Regions from separate parts of the Pseudomonas sp. 1121_17 genome, predicted to be linked through region 2. Evidence: riboswitches for the same ligand, from Rfam matches in the RefSeq annotation. Region 2 holds a riboswitch; each other region holds the start of a gene.

Region 1 (4,486 bases), on a different contig from region 2:
CTTCCTTACCGTCTTCGGCGGTGCCAATGACTCGAAAACGTTCGCGCTCAAGCAGCATGCGTACAGCCGTTAGAACGATTGGGTGGTCATCGACCAGCAGCACGGTAGTCATTGCTAGCTCCTGTGGTGAAGAGGGTCCGTTGCCTGAATCACACAGGAACGTAGCTGAGGGTTGATCCGCAAACCTCAGGCAGCGCGCAAGATACGTCGATTCTCAGTCCGTGGTAATGCCGAGTATAGGCGTGATGAACAAACCAGGTGATTCTGAGGAAAATTCCTACAAAAAAGTACGGTAACAATCCGGATGTGGCAGGCCTTCCGGCCTGCCGGCGGTAGGAATCAGGGGCAGGGCGCGTGGTCTTTGATGACGCGCTTAGTGGAGGCGGGGTTGTTGCTCAGTGCGTTACCAACGCGGGTCGGCCGGCTTTGCAGCTGACCAGCGCAGTTCGGGCAGCGTCCGTGCAGACGTTGTTCGGCACAGCTACGGCAATACGTGCATTCGAACGAGCAGATCATTGCATCCGGGCTGTCGCCGGGCAGTTCGACGGCGCAGCATTCACAGTTGGGGCGTAGTTCCAGCATGGGCGTGGTTCCGATAGCAACAAGGTTGGTCGAGTCTGCTCTGCGCTGGCGGCGCTGGCAATCAGCCGTTGCCGGGGCGATACAGGTGAGCGTGGCCGGCGCGATACAGGGCTGATTCGGCGAACGGTGTATCCCCCAGGACGTGACCGACCAGGATCAGCGCAGTTCGCCGAAAATCCCGTGTACTGATCAGTTCGACGATGTCCGCCAGCGTGCCTCTGACCCAGTCCTGATCAGGCCAGGTGGCGCGATGGATGACCGCAACCGGGCAGTCAGCACCGTAATGTGGCAGCAGCTCTGCAACGATCCGTGGCAGGTGCTTGACGCCGAGGTGAATCGCCAGGGTGCTGCCATGCCGGGCCAGATCGCCGAGTTGTTCGCCGGCGGGCATCGGCGAGCTGTCGCCGTAACGGGTGAGGATGACCGTTTGGGCGATGCCCGGCAGGGTCAGTTCACAACCCAGCAGTGCGGCGCTGGCCGCCGTTGCCGTTACCCCAGGGATGATCTGGTAGTCGATGCCCAGCTCGCGCAAGTGACGGATCTGCTCGCCGATGGCGCCATACAGGCTCGGGTCACCGCTGTGCACCCGCGCCACATCTTGGCCTAACGCATGCGCGCTGTGCATGGCGTCGATGATCTGCTCAAGGTGCAGTTCGGCGCTGTTGATGACAGTTTCGGCGCTGTGACCCTCGAGCACTGCGGCGGGGACCAGCGAGCCCGCGTAGATGATCACCGGGCAGTGCCGGATCAGGCGCTGGCCTTTGACCGTGATCAGTTCCGGATCGCCCGGGCCGGCGCCGATGAAGTAGACCGTCATGGCAAATCCTTGCAAATAAGATGGAGGCGATTATCCAGCACTGGCGAGGGCGAGGGTAGCGCCCGCCAACGTTTGCCGGGTGAGCACCAGCCGCGCGCTGCCGTGAGCATGCGCGGCAAAGGCCAGGGCGGTGCTTTCGGCTACGCCCCAGCAGCCGCTGTGGGCGAAGGCTGTAGCGGAGTGCTGGCTGAGCTGGGGGGCAAAACGCTGCAACTGCTCTGCGGGAAAAAACTCCAGCGCCAGTTGCAGGCGATCGGCCAGTTGATGCAGGCCAGCCTCGCTGACTTTCAGCTCGATACTGGCGATGCCCTGCACTGCATGCAGGGTTAAGCCAAGGCTGGCAAGACTTTGTAGCAGCAGGGCCTCAAGCAGGTCGGCGGGGCAGCCCTTGCGGCAGCCAACGCCGACATACACGGCGGGTCGCGGCTCAGACATCAAGCCTGCCGCGAACGGCGGAACAACCACGCACTGAGCAAGCCCAAGGCAATCCAGAAGGCGGCATTGGTCAGCCACGAGGCGATTTTGAACTGGGTTGCCAGGGCCTCAGGCGCAAGACTTTCATGCACGCTCGGCTGCGGCGCGCCGATCACGTGTGGCAGCGCCAACAGCAGTACGCCGACTACCTTCAGCAGCCAATGCTGGGCAAACACAATCAGGCCCAGGCCGACCGCAGTTGCGGCCGCAGTGCCGATCCACCAGGTCTGACGTTGGCCAAGGTTGGCTGCCGCCGTGCCCGGCAGCTCGGCCGGCAAGCCCAGGGTTGGCGCCAGGCAGAACACGGCAAAACCGGCCAGGCCCCACAGCGCTCCGGTGGCGACCCGGTTGGGTTCGCGCAGGCTGTACAGCGCTGCCAGCATCAGGGCAAAGCCGACCGCAACCACCAGGTTGCCGCCGGTGGTGGCCAGCACGCGCTGCCAGCCGTCTTCAGGCGCCCAGGCTTCGGCGCTGTGCTCGTGGGCAGCAACGGCGCTGTCATCATGCTCGTGCTGGCCAGCCGGCGCTGGGCTCTCGAAGGTTTCCGCTTCGAGGATCAACGGGCTGATCCAGAAGCTTTGCAGCAGGGTCAGCAGCAGGGCGGCGAGCAGGCCGCTGAACCCTGCAGTACGGGCAATGCGCGTGATCATGCGAGTCTACTCAGTGGCAGGGGAAGGCAGCGCTGTGGCGCGTATCGTGGGCTGCGTTGTGCACCGCTTCGATGTGCGAGAAACCGGCGAAGTACACCAGGCACAGGCCAACCAGGCTGGCGCCGACGGCGATGACCAGGCGTTGACTGAGGCTGACGGGGGTGGCGATGCTGTGTTTGGCACTGGTGATGGGCATGACGCAATCCTCTGCTTGTTATAGGCAGGGGGCAGGCGCACCGGCCCCGGGCGCGGATGGCCCAGGGCAATGCGACAGCGCCCGCCCACCGCGGGGTGTTGATATTCGACTACGCAGGCCGGTCTCCGGGCTCACGAGGAGGAGCAGGGCTCCTTGAAAAGCGTCACCTTCCCATGCCCTACAGCCTGGCACAGTGGTCAAGACACTTCGCTCGCTTACCGTTGCGGGGGCAGCACCGGAGTAGTCGGGCTCTCTATTGAGGCCAGCGACGCACCGGTTTCCCGTTTCACCCCATAGGGGGCACCTGAACGCAAGGCGCTAGCAAACCATGCCGCAGCGGCGCGCTGCAAGTGACAAGTTGCACGCCAGTGTGCATTCAGCCGCCTATATAAGGCAGATGACAGCCCCTAAAGCCGCTTGCAGCTTGCCGCCGGGGTGCGTAGCCTTGTCTGCTTCGAGGTTCTCCGGCGTGGCCGGAGCTAAGACGGGAACGCGGTCAAGCCGCGGCTGCCCCCGCAACTGTAAGCACTGATCAGGATCGACACAGCCACTGCGCCTTGCGCGGGAAGGCGTCATCTAACCGGCCCGGCGCCGGTGCGGTGCAAGCCAGGAGACCTGCCTCGAGACGATTTCGACTTTAATCCGGGCGGGGTGATCCGGAGGCGAACAAGCCCGGCTGTGACAGCCTGCGGCGCTCGTCCTGCATGCCCGCGCCATTCTGCCAAGGGCACGCATCCATGAAAACACTGGCCAAACTCCCCGTCACCATCGTCACCGGCTTCCTCGGCTCGGGCAAAACCACGTTGCTGCGGCACATGCTCGACAACGCCCAGGGTAGGCGCATCGCGGTGATCGTCAACGAGTTCGGCGAACTCGGTATCGACGGCGAAATCCTTAAACAATGCACCATCGGCTGTACCGAAGAAGAAGCCTACGGGCGTGTCTTCGAGCTGGCCAACGGCTGCCTGTGCTGCACCGTGCAGGAAGAGTTCTTCCCGGTCATGCGTGAACTGGTGGCACGTCGCGGCGATCTGGACCACATTCTGATCGAAACCAGCGGCCTGGCCTTGCCCAAACCGCTGGTGCAAGCCTTCCAGTGGCCAGAAATCCGCAACGCCTGCACGGTCGATGCGGTGATCACCGTGGTCGACAGCCCGGCAGTGGCTGCCGGCACCTTCGCAGCGTTCCCTGACCAGGTCGATGCCCAGCGCAAGCTCGACCCGAACCTGGATCATGAGTCGCCGCTGCACGAACTGTTTGCCGACCAGCTGGCCAGCGCTGACCTGGTGGTGCTGAACAAGGCTGACCTGATCGACGCCGAAGGCCTGGCCAAGGTTCGCGCCGAAGTCTGCGAAGAGCTGCCGCCGGCGGTCAAGGTCATCGAAGCCAGCAGCGGCCGCCTGCCGCTGGATGTGCTGCTGGGCCTGGGTGCCGAATCGGAAGCGCACATTGATGGGCGCCGAACTCATCATGACAGCCACCATGACGACGATGATCATGACGATCACGACCATGATGCCTTCGACTCGATCTCGCTGGATTTGCCAGAGGCCGATGAGCGCTTGCTGCTGACGGCCCTCAACCAGTTGGTAGTGGAGTTTGGCATCCTGCGCGTGAAAGGCTTTGCAGCCATCCCGGGCAAGCCGATGCGCCTGCTGATCCAGGGCGTAGGCACCCGCTTCGACAAGCATTTCGACCGGGCCTGGGGCGCTGACGAGGCGCGCATCACGCGCCTGGTACTGATTGGCCAGGAGCTTGACGCCAGTC
Region 2 (4,486 bases):
AACTATTGGTTTTCCTGTTGAAAGCCTTTTATCGGCGAGCGTAGTGCCCATGAAGGCCCTGGCTAGCCCGTTGCTGCGCGGCCAGCCAGGGTAAATCGCGTTTAGAAGCTGTAGTCCAGCGTGGCGAAATACGAGCGTGGTGCGCCCAGCAGCCACTGCTCGCCGCTGTAGGCGGCCGTCACGTAGTTGCGGTTTAACAGGTTGTTCAACTGCAGGCCCAGGCGCACGTCAGGCAGCACTTGCCAGCCCAGGTTGGCATCGACCACGGTGTAGCTGGGGATGCTCTGGCTATTGCCGGTGTCGGCGTAACGCGTGTCGACATAACGCAGGCCGACGCCGGCATCGACGTCCTGGCCAAAGCCTTTGCTCAGCCACAGGTTGGCACTGCGTCGCGGCACATTGGCCGGGCGTTTGCCGCTGCGGTCGGTGGCAACGCCTGCCACGCTTTCATTGAAGTCGTCGTACTTGGCCCGCAGCAGCGCGGCGTTGGCCGACAGCTGCCACTGGTTGGCCAGGGCCAATTCGAGGGTCGCCTCCAGGCCATCGGAGGTCTGCTGGCCGGCCTGTTGCGGTTGATGGCTGACAGGGTCGTCGACCAGCAGCTTTTTCTTGACGATGTGATAAGCGGCCAAGGTCCACTCGCCACCGCCATCAAGAAAGCGCTGCTTGACGCCAAGTTCGGTCTGGCGCGCTTCGGTCAGGTCGAAGTTCATCTGTGCCGAGCTGAGGCTGACCAGGTTTTCCACACCGTCTTCACTGGTCGAGTACTGGCCGTACAGCGACAGGTCCGGCGTCAGCGCATAGACCAGCCCGGCGCGCCAGTTGCCGCCGCTGAGACTGCGGTCGGTGCGGCTGCCGTCGATCAGGTTGTCGCGCTCGATGTGGTTCTGATCACGGCGAATACCGGTCACCAGCGACAGCTGCTCAGTCAACTGCGTGCGGTTTTCGGCGAACAGCGCTGCGCTGTGGGTGGTGCTGAACGAGCGCGGTTGCAGCGGCGTGGCGCTGGCGAACTGGCCGGGCGCGGGCTGCCACGGGTCAATGTAGTCGTTGCCCATATCGTTGTAGGGCCAGTTGTTGGTCAGGCGGAAACGGATCTTGTTGTATTCGGCACCCACCACGGTGGTGCTGGCCAGGCCAAACAGGCTGTGCTGGAAGGTGAAGCTCTGGCGATCACCGATCTGCTCCTGGTTGTGCTTGATCTCGAGAAAACCATTACGCAGCAGTTGGCCGACGTCTGCGTCCCAGTTGTAGTTTTCGGCGTTGCGCCAGTGGCGACGGCTCTTGATGTAATAGAGCTGGTTGCTGGCGCTGACGTTGTCGCTGATAGCCCACTCGCTGCTCAGGCGGGTCCATTCATCGTGGTAGCGCAATTCGGCGTCACGCACGTTGTAGTTCTTGTCGCGCAGGCTGTCACGGTAGTGCCCGGCGATCAGCGGTGTGCCGAAGTAGTTCATCGGCTCGGCGTCGCCGCGTTCGTGGGCGAAGGTGAAACTCAGGTCTTCGCTGGCATCGAAGCGCAGTGCCAGGCCCAGGGCCAGGTTGCGTGAGTCGCCGCGGTCGATATAGCCATTGCCTTGCTGCTGGTTGATGGTGGCGCGGTAGCTGAGGCGCTCGCTCAGGCTGCCGCCGCTGTCCAGGCCCAGTTGCTGGCGGTCCCATGAGCCGTAGCCCAGGCGCAGCTGGTTGTGGATCTCGCCTTGCACGGGCTTTTTCGGGATGACGTTGACCACCGCGCCGGTGGCGCCTTCGCCGTACAACACCGACGCCGGCCCGCGCAGCACTTCGATACGCTCGACCAGCCATGAGTCGACCGGGAAAGTCTGGGTGCCGGCACCGGTGTACAGGCGCGCGCCGTCGAACAGGGTCATCACCGAACCATGGCCGTTGAAGCCGCGTGCGCTGAGGCCAGTGCCGCCATCGCCTGGGGTGCCGATGGAGGTGATGCCCGGGGTGCGGGTGACCGCATCCTGCACGGTGAGGTTGCTGCGCTGCTGGATCTGTTCGGCGCTAAGGCTGCTGACACTGGCTGGTGTTTCGAGGGCAGTGAGGCCGAGGCGCGAGCCGGTCTCGCTGCTGCTGGTGAGGTCGGCGCTTGCGTCGCGGCGTTCGCTGATCGCGATAGAGGGCAGGGCGACGACCTTGCTCGCCGGCTCTGCGGCCACGGCTGGCGAAGCGGCGGCAATGCAGGCCGCCAGAAGAGTAAAGGTATTGGTACGGGACATGTCGTTCCACTGGTGCAGGAAGTAAGGATCCCGGTGGAAACAACGCAAAGACAAGCGGGCACGAACGCTGGGCGCACGCGCAAACCGGCCTGCGCCCGCCCACCGCGGGTTTGCCAACTGAAAGTTGCAGGCCGGTCTCCGGGCTTGCGAGGGCTGGAAACCTTCACCTTCCCGTGCACGGGCACAGTGGTGTGTCGAAGGTTTCACTCGCTTACCGTTGCGGGGGCAGCGCCGGACTAGTCATGCAGATGACGCACCGGCTTCCCGTTTCACCCTGCGCACGGCGGCGCAGGACACCTGAAACTGGCGCGCATCTGAGCATCGAAAGTGGCCTTAGTCAAACCTTGGCGCTAAGAAAAATTTGTGACGCATTAGCGGTTTGCGAGTTTTTACTGATTCTTTTTCGAACTTTTCACACTCGGTGTGCATCGAAGCGCTCGAATGTCACAGAAACACCACGTCATGGAGACCTTTACCAATGTCCACCCGTAACCTGTTGCGTCATTCCTGCCTGCTGGCCCTGATCGCTGCCCCGCTTGCTGCCAACGCTGCGCCAAGTACCGATCCGCTGTTCACTTTCGGCCTGCTCGGCAGCTACGACAAATTCAAGTTCGAAGGCGGCTCTGAATCGGAGACCGATCACCTTGGTCAAGGTGGTCTGTTCGCCAACTATGGCAACAAGATGACCGCCGAATCCGGCTTCATCTACCAGATTGGCGCGGACGCCAAGTATGGTAAGAAGAGCGACAACAAGCTCAAGGAAGCCAAGGTTGATCTGGACCTGGGCTGGCGTGCTGCGATGGATGCGCGCAACTTCCTCGACTTCACCGTGGGCGCCGGCTATGACTGGTCGCGCTTCGAGCCTGAGCTCGACGACCTGGACAACGAGCTGACCTACAAGTCGCCGTTCGCCAAGGCTGCCATCGGCTACAACCACCAGTTCGATGCCTCGACCCTGCGCGTTGAAGTCGGTGCTCGCCGTAGCATTGACGGCCGCGCCAAGCTCAAGGTCGACGATTTCGGCAGCGACACCGTGGACATGAAAGACCGCACCAACCCTTATGCCGAAGTCAGCCTGCTGATGAACCAGCAGGGCGGCATGCCGGTCTACGGCAGCGTCTACTACACCCGCACCGAGTACAAACTCGATGAAGACTCGGATGTGGCTGACAATACCAAGCTCAAGCGTGATGAGTTTGGTGTGAAGGTTGGTTTGGCGTTCTGATTTAGCGATTTGTAGTGGGGCTGCAAAGCAGCCCCAACTACTCCGACCTATAGCTACTTGCCACGCCGCCGCGACACCCGCGCTTCAATGTTCTTGCGCCCGATCAGCAGCGCAGGTTTCTCCACCACCGGCTCATCCGCCAGCCATTTGTACATCACCAGGCAATCCACCAGCCCCAGCCGGGCATGCCGGTAGGCCTTGGGCAGGCGGCCGACTTCATCGAAGCCAAGCTTGCGCCACAGCGCCACGGCCACCTCGTTACTCGCAACCACCGAATTGAACTGCAACGCCAGAAACCCTTCCTGGCGGGCAAGCTTCTGTGAGTGCTCGCACATCAGCCTGGCCACGCCACGCCCGCGTGCAGCCGGGCAGACCATATAGCCACAATTGCCCACATGGGCGCCGGGTCCGGCGGCATTGGCTTTGAGGTAATACGAGCCAAGCAGCTCGCCGTCCTGCTCCGCCACCAGTGTATGCAGCGGTGCCTCCAGCCACAGCTGGCGCGCCTGCTCGAAGCTGATCTGCGGGTCGAAGGCGTAGGTTTCGCGGGCCTGGACGATGTTTTGCATAGTGGGCCAGAAGCCGTCGAAGTCGGCGGCGGTCATGGGGCGGATATGGATCATGGCGGTACCTGCACGGGCTGAGCCGGCAAGTCTGGTGGTGCAGGCGCCGCCGCGCAAGTGCGGCGACGCCGACAGGCTTACTCGTCGGCTTGGCCCAGCGCATCCAGAGCTCGGGTCGAATAGACCAGCGCAGCTCCAGCGTTCATCGCCACGGCGACACCGAGCGCCTCGGCGATCTGCTCGCGGGTCGCGCCCTGCTTGAGGGCTTCCTTGGAGTGCACGGCAATGCAGCCGTCGCAGCGGGTGGTGACGGCAACCGCCAGCGAGATCAATTCGCGGGTCTTGGCATCCAGGTGGTTGGTCTTGGCCCCGGCGCCGCTGGCGGTCACGTAGCCCGCGACGGTGTCCGGTGAGAGTTGCTTGAGGTCGCCGATGCCAGCCATCAGCTGCTTACGGTAGGCGTCCCAGTCCAT
Region 3 (4,486 bases), on a different contig from region 2:
TTTTTCAGTTACTTCGCTGCGCTCACTCGCCAGATTACGTTGCCCACATCATCAGCCACCAGCACGCCTTCGCTCTGATCGCTGACCACGCCAACCGGCCGGCCCATTGCCTCACCCTGTTCATTCAAGAAACTGCTCAGCAGGTCTATTGCCTGGCCTGCCGGCTTGCCATTCGCATCGAACGGCACAAAGATCACTTTGTAACCACTGTGTGGCTTGCGGTTCCACGAGCCGTGTTGACCAATCAGCGCGCCACGGCCAAACGGTGCGGGCAATAAACCCGGCTCGATGAAGGCCAGGCCAAGCGAAGCGGTATGTGGCCCCACGGCGTAATCCGGTACCAGCGCCTGGGCGACTTTGGCTGGGTCTTGTGGTTGCACCCGCACGTCTACGTGCTGCCCGTAGTAGCTGTACGGCCAGCCGTAGAAACCGCCATCCTTGACCGAGGTGATGTAGTCCGGGACCAGGTCGCTGCCGATCTCGTCGCGCTCGTTGACTGCCGTCCATAGCGCCCCGGATTGCGGCTGCCAGGCCAATCCATTCGGGTTGCGCAGCCCGGAGGCGAAGATGCGGTGGCTGCCGGTGGCGCGGTCCACTTCCCAGATCGCCGCGCGGCCTTGCTCTTGCTGCATGCCGTTCTCTGCCACGTTGCTGTTGGAGCCTACCGTGACGTACAGCTTGCGCCCGTCGGGGCTGGCAATCACGTTCTTGGTCCAGTGGTGATTGAGGGTGCCACCCGGCAGGTCGATGACCTTCTGCCCGCGCCCGTCGATCTGCAACGCGTCGGTCACGTAATCGAAGCGCAGCAGCTTGTCGGTATCGGCGATGTACAGGTCCTTGCCTACCAACACCATGCCGAAGGGCGAGTTGAGCCCTTCGATAAAGCGGCTGCGGGTTTCGGCAACGCCGTCATGGTCGCGGTCGCGCAGCAGGGTGATGCGGTTGGCGGTGGGGACGCCTGCACCGGCCAAGGACATGGCTCGTTTCATGAACCAGCCGCGCAGGCCTTTGCTGTCGTCCGGCTTGGCCGGTGCGTTGGTTTCGGCGACCAGCACGTCGCCATTGGGCAGCACATACAGCCAGCGCGGATGGTCGAGGTGGTCGGCAAATAGCGCAACCTGAGTGCCGGCCGCTGCAACCGGTTTGCCACCCTGCGGCCAGCCGACCGCTGGCGCGACGTTGACGGTTGGCAACAGGGTTTTGTTTGGCGCCGGTAACTGCGGTGTGGGGCCGATGCCATCGTTGACCCTGAGGCTGGCGGTCTCGCCGCAGCCGCCGAGGCCTGCGAGCAAGGCGAGCACAACGGCACTGCGCATTCTGTTCATGGGCGGGCTCTCGACAAGGGCTATGGCATACAGAACCATAGCCGCCGGGCGAGGTTCAACCCGGCGCGGCGCAGGGGTGCTTCACGCTTGCTTGAACAGCAATGCAACACCTGGGAAATACTGGCCGAGCTCGTTGTGCAGCTTGCGATAGGCGTACGGGAAGTACCAGGCAACGGCGCAGGCGGTGTGCTTTTGCAGGTCATCGACCAGGTCCTGGAGTTCTTCCGGGCTGGCGTGCTGGCCGGCTTTCCACGGGCTGACGAACAGCGCCCCGGCTTTGAGCTGGCTGGCATAGGCAATCGGCTTGGCGGCGCTGGTGGTTTCTTGCAGGGCGGCGGTCAGGTCGAGCCGGGCAATGCGCGGCCAGCGCTGGCTGGCGTGCGTGTGGATCGACTCCTCGGCGGTGCTGATGGTCAGGTCACAACGGCCTTCGCGCTCGCCTTCTTCGCGTTGCTTGCTGCTGGCAAACTGGGTCAGGGCGACCAGCTCGGCTTGCCAGGCGGCGGCAGCCAGCAGGCCGACGTTGGCCGCTGCACCATGCCAGTACGGCGCGTCGCTGGCATGGTTGAGTTCGGCGAAGCGATCGATGCAGTCGACCCAGCGCTCCAGGGCAGGACGCAAAAACTCCAGGCGCGGGTTGTTGATGATCAGACCTTGCATGCTGCGCACTCCTTATTGTGATTATCGCGGTCAGCTACAGTGATGGCGATATGATGTCAATGCTAGCAGTCTGCGCTGTACTGTCGAATCGGCCATTGATCCAGGCCAAACCGGCCTTGTTTCATTGACGCTCCCGGTGCAACCCTCTAACCTTCGCGGCGTGTTTCAGGTGCCCTGCGGACGGCGGTCTGGCGGGGTGAAACTGGGAAGCCGGTACCAGTCCGGCGCTGCCCCCGCAACGGTAGGTGAGCCGCGTACGTAGCGCTCACGAGCCCGGAGACCGGCCTGTTACTGCCAACGGCATCACGGAGGGTGATGCACAGTTCACTGTGGTTTGCGCCACGGCGCCTGCGCGTTCTCCGTTTGCCTGCCTTTCGATCTGTCGCCGCCCGGTGCGCGCGCAGGCACTTGCGGAGAACCTTATGAGCGACAACCCCGAACGCGACGAACGTCACCTGGCGCGCATGCAGCGCAAAAAGGCGATCATCGACGAGCGTATCGCCAACTCTCCCAATCAATGCGGCCTGCTGCTGGTGCTGACCGGTAATGGCAAGGGCAAAAGCAGCTCGGCTTTCGGCATGCTCGCCCGCGCGCTGGGCCATGACATGCAGTGCGGCGTGGTGCAGTTCATCAAGGGCCGCAACAGCACCGGCGAGGAGCTGTTCTTCCGCCGTTTCCCCGAGCAGGTGCGCTACCACGTGATGGGCGAGGGCTTTACCTGGGAAACCCAGGACCGCCAGCGCGACATCGCCGCGGCAGAAGCCGCCTGGGCGGTATCGCGGCAAATGCTGCAGGACCCGTCGATTCATTTCGTTGTGCTGGATGAGCTGAACATCGCCCTCAAGCATGGTTACCTCGATCTGGACCAGGTGCTCAGTGACATTCAGGCTCGTCCACCAATGCAGCACGTGATCGTCACCGGCCGCGGCGCCAAACCGGAAATGGTCGAACTGGCCGACACCGTTACCGAGATGGGCATGCTCAAGCACGCCTTCCAGGCCGGTATCCGCGCCCAGAAGGGCGTGGAACTATGAGTGACCCGCGCCGGTGCCCGGCGGTGCTGATCGCAGCGCCCGCTTCCGGGCAGGGCAAGACCACCGTGACCGCAGCCCTGGCGCGCTTGCACCGCAACCTCGGGCGCAAGGTGCGGGTGTTCAAGTGCGGTCCGGACTTTCTCGACCCGATGATTCTGGAGCGGGCCAGCGGCGCACCGGTGTACCAGCTCGATCTGTGGATGATTGGCGCGCAAGAGAGCCGGCGACTGCTCTGGGAAGCTGCCGGCGAGGCCGACCTGATCCTCATCGAAGGGGTCATGGGCTTGTTCGATGGCACTCCGTCCAGCGCTGATCTGGCGCGCCATTTCGGCGTTCCGGTGCTGGCGGTGATCGACGGTACCGCCATGGCCCAGACCTTTGGTGCGCTGGCCCTGGGCCTGGCACGCTACCAGGCCGATTTGCCGTTCGCCGGGGTGCTGGCCAATCGGGTTGGCAGCCTGCGCCACGCGCAACTACTTGAAGGCAGCCTGACCGAAGGCCTGCGCTGGTACGGCGGGCTGTCGCGCGAGCGCGGCATCGAGCTGCCGAGTCGCCACCTGGGCCTGGTGCAAGCCAGCGAACTGAACGACCTTGACCAGCGCCTCGACGCCGCCGCCGAGGCCCTGGCTGGCAGCTGCGATGCAGCGCTGCCGCCAGCGGTGAGCTTCGATGGCCCCGCTTTGCCAGCACCGTTGCCCTCGTTGGCCGGGGTGCGCATCGGTGTGGCGCAAGACGAAGCATTTGCCTTCATCTATGGCGCCAACCTCGACTTGCTGCGGGCCATGGGGGCTCAGCTGGAGTTTTTCTCGCCGCTGCACGACAGCGAGCTGCCGCAGGTCGACAGCCTCTATCTGCCAGGCGGCTACCCCGAATTGCACCATCATGCGCTGGCCGCCAATACGCCGATGCTGGACGCGATTCGCGCTCACCATAATGTTGGCAAGCCGCTTTTGGCCGAGTGCGGCGGCATGCTCTACCTGCTTGAAAACCTGACCGATGTTGCCGGTGAACGCGCCGCGCTGGTTGGTTTGTTGACTGGCGAGGCGGTGATGCAGAAGCGCCTGGCAGCACTGGCCCTGCAAGCGGTGGAACTGCCCGAAGGCACCCTGCGCGGACACACCTATCACCACTCGTTGACCACCAGCGAGCTGGAGCCAATCGCCCGTGGCCTCAGCCCCAACGGCGGCCGCGGCAACGAGGCGGTGTACCGCCTGGGCCGGCTGACGGCTTCTTACGTGCACTTCTATTTCCCCTCCGACCCACACGCGGCGGCGGCGCTGTTGCGACCATGAGCGAGCATGCCTTCTCCGATGCCGAACGCGCCGCGGTCTACCGGGCGATCGGTGAGCGCCGCGACATGCGCCACTTTGCCGGTGGCGAAGTAGCGCCGCAGGTGCTTACACGCCTGCTGGCGGCCGCGCATCAGGCCCCCAGTGTTGGCCTGATGCAACCGTGGCGGTTTATCCG

Evidence for each region. A riboswitch is a leader RNA that binds a small molecule or an ion and turns the genes downstream of it on or off. The one in region 2 is predicted to bind cobalamin.
Region 1: it holds a riboswitch for cobalamin, as region 2 does, so the genes downstream of both, FW789_RS05750 (CbtB domain-containing protein) here and FW789_RS21395 (TonB-dependent receptor) in region 2, are expected to answer to the same signal.
Region 3: it holds a riboswitch for cobalamin, as region 2 does, so the genes downstream of both, cobO (cob(I)yrinic acid a,c-diamide adenosyltransferase) here and FW789_RS21395 (TonB-dependent receptor) in region 2, are expected to answer to the same signal.

Annotation. Positions count from the first base shown of each region.
Region 1 covers NZ_VXCX01000002.1:191,342-195,827, forward strand. The annotation lists gene FW789_RS05725 (response regulator transcription factor) at 1-112, opposite strand, end outside; gene FW789_RS05730 (DUF1272 domain-containing protein) at 340-582, opposite strand; gene cobM (precorrin-4 C(11)-methyltransferase) at 644-1,399, opposite strand; gene FW789_RS05740 (cobalamin biosynthesis protein) at 1,430-1,834, opposite strand; gene FW789_RS05745 (CbtA family protein) at 1,834-2,523, opposite strand; gene FW789_RS05750 (CbtB domain-containing protein) at 2,534-2,719, opposite strand; cobalamin riboswitch at 2,819-3,042, opposite strand; cobalamin riboswitch at 3,160-3,356, shown strand; gene cobW (cobalamin biosynthesis protein CobW) at 3,457-4,486, shown strand, end outside.
Region 2 covers NZ_VXCX01000014.1:50,202-54,687, forward strand. The annotation lists gene FW789_RS21395 (TonB-dependent receptor) at 102-2,225, opposite strand; cobalamin riboswitch at 2,338-2,541, opposite strand; gene FW789_RS21400 (outer membrane beta-barrel protein) at 2,704-3,450, shown strand; gene FW789_RS21405 (GNAT family N-acetyltransferase) at 3,504-4,073, opposite strand; gene FW789_RS21410 (carboxymuconolactone decarboxylase family protein) at 4,151-4,486, opposite strand, start outside.
Region 3 covers NZ_VXCX01000001.1:9,561-14,046, forward strand. The annotation lists gene FW789_RS00055 (PQQ-dependent sugar dehydrogenase) at 9-1,325, opposite strand; gene FW789_RS00060 (hypothetical protein) at 1,407-1,985, opposite strand; cobalamin riboswitch at 2,136-2,288, shown strand; gene cobO (cob(I)yrinic acid a,c-diamide adenosyltransferase) at 2,408-3,019, shown strand; gene FW789_RS00070 (cobyrinate a,c-diamide synthase) at 3,016-4,311, shown strand; gene bluB (5,6-dimethylbenzimidazole synthase) at 4,308-4,486, shown strand, end outside.